DNA from 2 places in the Massilia sp. LjRoot122 genome. Region 1 is predicted to be linked to the other one. Evidence: riboswitches for the same ligand, from Rfam matches in the RefSeq annotation. Region 1 holds a riboswitch; the other holds the start of a gene.

Region 1 (4,890 bases):
CGGAACCTGCTGTTCATGACGGTGGCGGCCACGGTGGCCTACCGCCGCGGCCTGACCGTGCTGGTGGGCGGCATGTGCGAGACCGACTTCTCGGGCTATCCGGACTGCCGCGACGACACCATGAAGGCGCTGCAGGTGGCGCTGAATCTCGGCATGGCCACGCGGCTGAAGGTCGAGACCCCCCTGATGTGGATCGACAAGGCCGAGACCTGGCAGTTGGCCCAGGATTGCGGCGGCGAGGCGCTGGTGGACCTGATCCGCTTCGACACCCACACCTGCTACCTGGGCGAGCGCGGCGCCGCGCATCCATGGGGCCATGGCTGCGGCAGCTGCCCGGCCTGTGCGCTGCGGGCGCGTGGTTACGAGCAGTACGTGGCGAACAAGGCCGCCTGAGCGGCCCTTCCTATTTCGCGGTGCGCAGGAACTCGGCTTCCTGGCGCCCGTTCATCAGTTCCCACTCCGGCATGCGGTTGGCCCGCAGGATCTTGCCGGCCCTGGCATACACCAGGTACATATCGCCGGTGCCGTTCGCGCGCGGCAGGCTGTCGCGGATGTCCCTCGTGCAGCCGATGACGACCCGGGTCTTGTCCCTGGTGAAGCTCAGCACCTGCTGGGCCGCGTACTTTCCCTTGATGTCCTCGACCAGGTCGAAGGTGGCGCCGTAGACCTGCACAAGGTGGGGGATCGGCGAGCTTGAGGGCAGGGTCTCTTCCTGGGACGTGAGCATGGCAATGCGCCCGACGAAGACCAGGTCCGCCTCGTCCTTCAGCGCCAGCAACTGCGCCTTCGTCTCGGCCACAGCTTCCTGCTGCCTGCGGGCGGCTTCCTCCGGCGTGTATATCCGGCATGCCGAGGCTGGGATGGCAGTTGCGGCGCCGGCCAGGAGGAACAGTGCTGCGAGGAGGGTCTTTGCCGGAAGCGTCATGGGAGCGATGGAGGCAGAGTGTCGATGCCGCCATCATGCCCGATCCGCGCGGCGGAAAATGCGCGGAAGTTCACAGCGGCGCGCTTCGCCCCGGCAAGCGCCTCGTCGTACCCACTCAGCCCGGTTTGCGCGGCGGCTTGTTGCCCGCCTGCGGGGCCGGCTGCACGGCCGGTCCCTGGACGTGGCCCTGCACGGAACCGTTGTCGGCAAGTCCGTCGAACTGCATGCTGGCGCCGCTGCCGGCGCTCGCGTTGGCGCGCTCGGCATGCAGGTTCGCCGCGGCATGGGCATGGCCGTTGCCACCGCCGTTGCCGCGTTGCGCATCCGCCGGCTGGAAGGGATCGCGGAAGGTCTTCAGTACTTCTTCCTGCTGGCGCATGCTGCGCGCGCTTTCTTCGGTGGCGGCACGCGTCACGTCGTCCGCCAGGGCGTGGGCGGTGCGCGAGGTTTCCGGACCGTGCTGCTCGGCGACGCGGGCCAGTTCGACGTGGACCTCGGCCGCCAGGCGCGAGAGATGCTGCTGGTAGGCGCGCAGCTTGTCGGAAGCCGGCTGGGCATGGGCCGCGGCCGCACCCATGGCGTCGAAAGGACGCTCGCTCGACAGCATGCGCTTGCTGGCGCTCATGGTTTCTTCGATCATGCTCTGGCCGAGCTTGAGGTTGGCTTCGCACACGGCCTGGAAGGACCCTGTCAGGGTCTTGTTCAGGTCATTGAACCAGGCGAGCTGGGAATCCACATGGGAGCGGAGGGCGGGATTGCTGGAAGGGGAATAAGGGAACATGGAAGTCCTTGTCGGTGTCGAGCCGCATGAGGGCACGGTCCCGATGGATCGGGAGCGGCAGAAGGGCGGGTCGAGGGGGAGGCAGCGGATTGCTGCGAAGATGCAGGATCGGGAAAGCATCGAGCGAACACAGGACACTATGCGCCCCATTTGGCGCGCACGGGACGAATCGGCAGAAGTATTTGCGCGTCGTTCTCCGCAGACACATTTGGAACGAGATAGAATACTTGCGCCCTACAAGGGCAAACGCTAGGGGTCCTGCGCCGCGCGAACGCGCGCCGTGGGTGAGACATACCCTCGGAACCTGATCTGGATAATGCCAGCGAAGGGAAGCGTGGCGATGCCGGTCATGCCGCATCCAACCACTCCCTTGCCCGATCCTGCCCAGGCGCCCGAGACGCACACAAGGATCCGATGAAAGTCATTGTGCTGGGAGCCGGCGTGGTCGGCACCGCCTGCGCATGGTACTTGCGGCAGGCAGGGCATGAGGTCACCGTGCTCGATCGCCAGCCGGGACCGGCGCAGGAAACGAGCTTTGCGAATGGTTGCCAGATTTCGGTGTCGCATGCCGAGCCCTGGGCCAACCCTGCCGGCCTGCTCAAGGTCCTGCGCTCGCTCGGCCGCGAAGACGCACCGCTGCTGTTCCGCCTGCGCGCCGATCCGCTGCAATGGCGCTGGTGCCTGCAGTTCGTGCGCGAATGCCGGCCGGCGCGGGTGGCCGCCAATCTGCGCCGGATCGTCGCCATCGCCGATTACAGCCGCCGCAGCCTGCAGGCCCTGCGGGCCGAGACCGGGATCGACTACGATCACCTGGCGCGCGGCATCCTGCATGTGTATACCGACCAGCGCGAGTTCGACCGTGCCTGCCGCGCCGCGGCGGCGATGCGCGAACTGGGCTGCCCGCGCATGACGATCGACGCCGATGAGGTGCTGCGCATCGAACCCGCGCTGGCGGGAGCGCGTGTCCGGCTGGTGGGCGGCGACTTTACCGCCAGCGACGAGTCGGGCGACGTGCACGCCTTCACGAAGCAACTGGCAGCCAGGGGCGAAGCCGCGGGCATCCGCTTCCGCTACAACACGAGCGTGACGCGCCTGCTGGCCGAGGCGGGAAAGATCAGCGGCGTGGAGCTCATCGACGGCGAAGGCCGGCACGGGGTGCTGGATGCCGACGCCTTCGTCGTCGCACTCGGCAGTTTTTCGCCCGCGTTGCTGGCGCCGCTGGGCATCCGGCTGATGATCTATCCCGGCAAGGGCTACTCGGCGACCTATCCGGTCATCGACGCGGCCGCGGCGCCGACGGTGTCGCTCACCGACGACGGCCACAAACTGGTGCTATCGCGGCTCGGAGCGCGCCTGCGCGTCGCCGGAACCTGCGAGCTTGACGGCTATTCGCGTGCGCTGAACATGGTGCGCTGCGAGGCGATTACCCGGCGCGTGCGCGAACTCTTTCCCGGCGCCTGCGCTTACGAGCGTGCGCGTTACTGGGCTGGCCTGCGGCCCCTGACGCCATCGAACGTCCCCTACATCGGCGCGACGCGGTATCCGAACCTGTACCTGAATACCGGGCACGGCACGCTGGGCTGGACCATGGCCTGCGGCTCCGGGCGGGCGCTGGCCGATATCATTTCGGGGCGCAAGCCGGAGGTGCAGGTCGCCTTCACGATCCGGTAAGATGCCGGGGTCGATGCCGCATTCTCCTTCGCCATGCTACCCACCCGCCAGCCCCCGCTCATCCTGTTCCTTGCCTTTCCCGGGACGGGGCTGCTCGACCTGACCGGTCCGCAGACCGTGTTCTGGGCCGCGCAACGCCACCTGGGCGGGCGTGAGCTGCTTCCCTACGAATTGCAGACGGTGAGCCTGCACGGCGGCCCGGTGCGCACGGAAGAAGGCGTCGTGATCGATACGCTGCCGGTCTCCGCATTCGACCAGCGCGCCATCGACACCATCGTCGTGCCCGGATCCTCCGGGATCGCCGGCCTGCTGGACCAGCTGGATGCGAGCATCGCCTGGCTGCGGCAGGCAGCGCCGCGTGCGCGGCGCACCGCATCGGTATGCACCGGCGCCTTTCTGCTGGCCGAAGCCGGACTGCTGGACGGCAGGCGCGCCGCCACGCACTGGGCCATGTCGGACCTGCTGGAGCAGCGCTTCGCCTCCCTCACGGTCGACCGGGATGCCATCTTCATCCGCCAGGACCGGGTCTGGACCTCGGCCGGCGTGACCGCGGGCATCGACCTGGCGCTCGCCCTGGTCGAGGAGGATTGCGGCAGGGCCGTCGCCATGGACCTGGCGCGCGACCTGGTGGTGTTCATGAAGCGTCCCGGCGGACAGTCGCAGCACAGCGAGCTGCTGCGGGCGCAGGCGCGCGACAGCGCCGGTTTTGACGTGCTGCATGCCTGGATCCTCGACAACCTCCACAATGCCGACCTGAGCGTCGAGCTGCTGGCCGAACGCGCGCGCATGAGCGCCCGCAATTTTTCCCGGGTCTACAAAAGCAGGACCGGCCGTTCGCCGGGCAAGGCGGTCGAACTGTTCCGGGTCGAAGCGGCGCGGCGGATGCTGGAACAATCGCAGCGCAAGCTGGACCAGATCGCCCTGCAATGCGGTTTCGGCGACGAAGACCGGATGCGCGTCAGCTTCCAGCGCAACCTGGGCCTCACACCCTCGGAATACCGGCGCCAGCTGGCAAAGGTGTGAGCGGGCGCGCCTAGAGAAGGATGTGCCCGTCGGACGGCGGCGCGCTGCGGTCGGGCGCCGATCCCAGCAGCGCCAGCAATTCCTGCTCGATCGCGCGCGACATATGGGTGATGGGGACGTCGTTGGCGCCGCCTTCGAAGGGATTCTCGGTACTTTCGCCGACCTGGTCGAGCGCCAGGTACATCCAGGCGACCAGGACGCTGAACGGCACGGCGAACCAGCCCATCTGGCCCTCCAGCAGGGCGGGTGCGGGCAGCTGGGCGAACTCGCGCACCATCCCGAGGGGCAGCAGCAGGGCAAACAGCCACACGAACAATGAATTGACGATGGTGTACTGGCGCGGATAAGGGAAATTCTTGATCCGCTGCGCACGCGCATGCTGGTCGATCAGGTCCTTGAGGGTCTTCTGCATCTCGGTGTGATGCAGCACCGGCAGTCCTTGGGCGAGGTAGAGACCGCGGATGGCGCGGCTCTGCATGGACATCAGCGC
Region 2 (4,890 bases), 3.1 Mb from region 1:
GTACTGGAACCGCGTCGACCCGCAGCTGGCGCGCCTCGACAGCAGCCACGACTACGCCTGGACCCTGGTGACGGCGCCCGACAGCCCGTGGGAGCCGGACGGCCTGCAGCGCGAATCGGAGGAGGTGCGCCAGAAGGTGCACCGGATGCTGCTCGAGACCCTGGACGCGCGCGCCATCCCCTATGTCCTGCTGGAAGGCAGCCTGCCGCAGCGCTTACGGCAGGTCGAGCTGTTGCTGGGCCCGGCCCGCTAAGCGTCGCGCTATTGATATAGATCCAAAGAAAAACTTCTTACGCTTGTCTTTTTGTTGCCGTATGGTATTAAAATAGTTTTCTCTGCGTTGACAATACGGCGGTGCGCTGTGAAAAACTGGATAGGCCGCCTACTGGGCGGCAACGAGAAGGAGACTGCTGCCGCTGCCGGCACCGATGAGGCCGCGGAAGTACAAACCGACAACATGACGGCCGAGGTGGATGCCGCCTTCTACCGCTGGCTGGTCAGATCGAGCGGCACCAACGCCAGCGCGGAAGTGGAGCAGCAGATCCTCGATGCGGTGCGCGCCCTGGTGGACGATCCCGACAAGGCCTCGGTGATGGTGCCGCGGGTACCCGAGCTGATCACGCAACTGCTCGGCGCGCTGTCGGACGAGAACATCTCGATCTCCGCGCTGTCGGCCGAGGTGGGACGCGACCTGGTGCTGGTCGCCGAAGTGATCCGCGAGGCGAATAGCGCCTATTACCGGCCGGCCAGGCCGATCGAAGCCATCGACGGCGCGGTCACGATGCTGGGCCTGAACGGCCTGCGCATGCTGCTGGCGAAAATCGCGATGCGTCCCCTGGTGCGGGTGAAGGTGCAGGGCGTGGCGCGCCAGGTGGCGCCGGTGGTCTGGCGCCACTCCGAACGCTGCGCCTTCGCCGCCAGCGTGATGGCGCCGGGACTGTCCGCCGGCGTGTTCGAATCCTACCTGGCCGGCCTGATGCAGAACGTGGGCCTGCAGGTCGCCTTCCAGGTGGCCGAGGGCCTCTGCGGCGGCAAGGTGCCGGGTTCGGGGACCTTCGGGGTCGAACTGTTCGCAGCCAGCCGCCAGCTGTCGGCGGTGATCGCCCGGCATTGGGACTTCCCCGCCGAGGTGGTCGAGGCAATCGCCTGGGCGGGCGACCCGGACGGGCCGCAGCTGGCCCAGGCCCTGGCCCAGGGCGACCGCATCGCCAAGCTGCGCCTGCTGCTCGACGCCAGCGTGATCGAAGACGACGACAGCTTCGTCACCGACGGATTGAACGGCTTCCAGCGCCGCTGCCTGGGCAAGCTGGCCGAGCTGACGGATTGAGGACGCCTGCCACGGCAAGCGTGGCAGGCAAAGCGCGTCAGAAGTCGAACTGCGCCGACACCCGGAAGGTCCGCGGTGCGCCCGGCAGCAGGTAGCCGCCCAGCGACTGCGTCACGTCGCGCCAGTAGAACTTGTCGAACACATTGTCCACGCGCGCGCGCAAGATGGTGTGCATGCCGCCCACCTTCAGTGCATACGAGGCGCCCAGCGCGGCCACGTGGTAGCCCGGGACGATGGCGCGGTTGGCCGGGTCGAAGGCCTTGCTGCCCGAGTACTGCCAGGTCGCGTCGAGCTTCAGGCCGGCCACTGCCGGCACCGCATACTCCACCCAGGCGGTCGAACGCAATTCCGGCACGTTGGTCACGCGCTTGCCTTCCACGCTGGCGTCGCCGGTGCCGGTCTGCTCCGCGTCGAGCGCCATCACCGACAGGCTGTAGTTCAGGTCGGGATTGAGCTTGCCCTGGGCCGCCAGTTCGACGCCGCGGTGGCGCTGCTGGCCGGCGCGCACGAACAGGTTGGCGCCATTCACGTACTCCAGGCCCTGGCGGATGTCGAAGGCGGCGGCCGACAGCATCACGGCCTGGTTGACGATGCCCTTGACGCCCAGCTCCACCTGCTTCGAGCGGCTCGGCGGCAGCACGCTGTCTTCGTTGGCGGTGCCCATCTCGGCGATGCCGCCGTGCTGCAGGCCGTGGCTCAGCGAGCCGTAGACGCTCCAGTCGCGCGCCGGCTTGTAGACCAGGGCCACGCTCGGCAGCACGAAGCTGTCATCAGCGTGCACCCAGCCCTGTTCGATCTCGGCCAGTTCGTCGCGCTTGAGCTTCACCCAGCGCAGGCCGGTGTGCAGCGTGAGGCCTTCCGACAGCGTGGCCACGTCCTGCACGAACAGCGCGCCTTCGCGGTCGTTGCGGCGCTCCATCACCGGACCGGTGCGCGGATTGCCCGGCGCCGGATCGACGACCAGCTTGTTCCAGATGTTGCTGTAGCCGGCGTAGTCGTAGACATAGGTGCCGAAGCTGTCGTGGCGCTCCGACATCGCCGCGCCGACAGTCAGCTGGTGGCGCACGGCGCCCGTGGCGAAGCGGCCCTGCAGCATGGCCTGCGCGCCCCACGGCGTCTTGCGCTCGCCGACGCTCTGGTAATCGTAGACGTCGTAGTCGCCGTTCGAGCAGTAGCCCGGATAGAAGCCGTCGCCCTCGTTGCTGCAGCCGTAGGGGAAGGCGGTGTAGTCGTCGCGCTTGAACCAGTGCTTGTTGGCGTTGACGGTCGCGGTCCAGTCGGGATTGAGGCGGTATTCGAAGCGCAGCCCCAGGTTGCTGCTGTCGGTCTCGACCGGCTTGGTCCAGGGCTGGTCGTTCAGCAGGGTCTTGGGCGAAATGCCGGTCGGCAGGACTTCGTTGCGCAGCAGCTGGTAGCCCGGCGCGGTGATTTGCGACTTGTGCTGGTGGTCCAGGTCCAGCTGCAGTAGGGCGTTCGGGCTGATCTGCCAGTCGAAGGCGCCCGACACGAACTGGCGCTCGCCGTCGGCGCCGCGCACATAGGATTTGATGTCTTCGGCCGCGGCATTGATGCGGTAGCCGAAACGGCGGTCGTCGAAGCGGCCGCCCAGGTCGATCGCGCCGTGCAGGGTGCCGCGTTCGCTCACTTCCACCAGCGCCGAGCGCAGCGGCGCATTGGTCGGGCGCTTGGTGACGAAGTTGACCATGCCGCCCGGCGCCGCGACGCCGGCCTGCAGGCCGGCCAGGCCGCGCAGCACTTCGATGCGTTCCTTGTTCTCCAGCGGGATCTGGGTGTCGGCGGGGATCGCGATGCCGTCCTTGCGGTAGCTGCTGGCGTTGTCGAGGGCGAAACCGCGGATCGAGAACTGCTCGGCATAGCCGACCGCGTTGTAGGCATCGCCGACCGAGGCGTCGAAGCGCGCGGCGTCGCTCACGTTGCGAATCGACAGGTCCAGCATCTGGGTGCGGTTGATGGCGGTGATCGAGGCCGGGGTGTCGAGCAGCGGCGACTCGGAGAAACCACCGATGCTGGCGCGGTCGCTGGCGACCCAGCGGCTGCCGGTGACCACCACCGAGGCGACGCCTTCGGTTTGCTGTGCGGATGCGGTAAGGGAGAAGGCCTGCAGGATGGCGCAGGCAAGAACGGAGTGCTTCAGCTTGAAAGTCATGGTTTGCTCGTCTTCGCGCGCCACGGCAAAGCGGCGCGCTGCTTTTGATGAAAAAGCCGGAGCCAACGTGGGGGAAGGGCAAACAAATTGGGAACTGCGTTGCGCTTTCCTTCGCTGGCATTATCCAGATCAGGTACGAAGGGTATCTCTCACCCGGCAGCGCGACCTTGCGCGCACCAGGACCCCTAGCGAGGCGGCAGTGTACCACGGACCCGGGCGGGCGTGGTGAATGTGGCAAGGGCCGGCGGCCGCCGGCCCTGTGCTTACTTGGGCGCCAGGCTGGACACTTTCAGGTCCAGCACCTTCAGGCGCGCCACGGCGTTGCTGTTCTTCGGGTTGAGTTCCAGCGAACGGCGGTAGCTGCGCACGGCATCTTCCTTGTAGCCCGCCGCTTCCTGCGCTTCGCCCAGGCTGTCGAACAGGTTCGCATCCTCGGGCAGGAGGCGGGTGCCGAAGCTGAAGATGGCGATGGATTCGGCATGCATGCCGTCGCGCAGCAGCTCGTAGCCCCAGGAATTGATCGCGTCCGGGCCGAGCTTGAAGCTGGCGCCGCGCGCCTGCATGTCCTGGTAGAGCTCGAAGGCCTGGTCGAATCCGCGTTCGGCCAGCTGGCCGGCGAAGTTCTCGTGGGTCGGCGCCAGGCCGCTGCCGCGTTTCGCTTCCATCGTGATCATGCGCTTCGGTGCGCCGTTGGCCTCGGGCCGGTTGGCCAGGAAGGCCTGCGCTGCCTTGTCGCCTTTCAGGTAGGCGTCGAGGAAGCGATGCACGTAGCGCGCCATCCAAGCATGCGCGGCGCGGACCTCGTCCCGGTCGTAGTCGGCGAAATCGCTGGCGCGGGCGAAGCGCAGCCCGTCCGCCGCGAAGTGCTGGTGCAGCATCGGATGCATCGTGGCCACGAACACGTCGGAGTAGCTCATCCGGTTCAGCAGGCTGAAGGCCGTGCTCTTTTCGCTGCGGTTCAGGGCCTCGATCGAGCGGGGGCGCTGGGCCAGGTAGAGCAGCGGCAGCGGCAGGCGCGCCGGGGTCACGTAGGGCACCGCGGCCTTGCCGCCGTCCACGAACTGGGGGAAATAGCGGACCGAGCCGTCGATGCTGACCAGCGCCTTGATGCGGTCGTCGCGGGCGGCGGCCAGCACATTGGCCAGGCCGCCCCAGCTGAAACCCGCCACCGCGAGGCGCTCCATGTCCGCCTGCGGCAGCGCGGCGGCCTGGGCGATCAGCCAGGCGATGTCGGCCGCCTGCGTTTCCAGGCCTTCGACATCGTCCGTCATCGCACGCGTACGTGCGCCCTGCGAGGCGCTGGACAGCACGATATAGCCCTGGCTGGCCAGGTATTCGCACAGGTCGGCATTCTCGGCCGCGCTGGCGCTGAAGCTGGGCGCGTAGATCAGCACCG

The links. A riboswitch is a leader RNA that binds a small molecule or an ion and turns the genes downstream of it on or off. The one in region 1 is predicted to bind thiamine pyrophosphate.
Region 2: it holds a riboswitch for thiamine pyrophosphate, as region 1 does, so the genes downstream of both, ACSQ25_RS08195 (TonB-dependent siderophore receptor) here and ACSQ25_RS21920 (D-amino acid dehydrogenase) in region 1, are expected to answer to the same signal.

Annotation. Positions count from the first base shown of each region.
Region 1 covers NZ_CAXUPB020000001.1:4,987,440-4,992,329, reverse strand. The annotation lists gene queC (7-cyano-7-deazaguanine synthase QueC) at 1-393, shown strand, start outside; gene ACSQ25_RS21930 (hypothetical protein) at 404-925, opposite strand; gene ACSQ25_RS21925 (phasin family protein) at 1,041-1,706, opposite strand; TPP riboswitch at 1,948-2,054, shown strand; gene ACSQ25_RS21920 (D-amino acid dehydrogenase) at 2,016-3,377, shown strand; gene ACSQ25_RS21915 (GlxA family transcriptional regulator) at 3,411-4,400, shown strand; gene ACSQ25_RS21910 (bestrophin family protein) at 4,411-4,890, opposite strand, start outside.
Region 2 covers NZ_CAXUPB020000001.1:1,855,652-1,860,541, forward strand. The annotation lists gene ACSQ25_RS08185 (AAA family ATPase) at 1-253, shown strand, start outside; gene ACSQ25_RS08190 (HDOD domain-containing protein) at 362-1,327, shown strand; gene ACSQ25_RS08195 (TonB-dependent siderophore receptor) at 1,365-3,494, opposite strand; TPP riboswitch at 3,584-3,691, opposite strand; gene ACSQ25_RS08200 (CocE/NonD family hydrolase) at 3,758-4,890, opposite strand, start outside.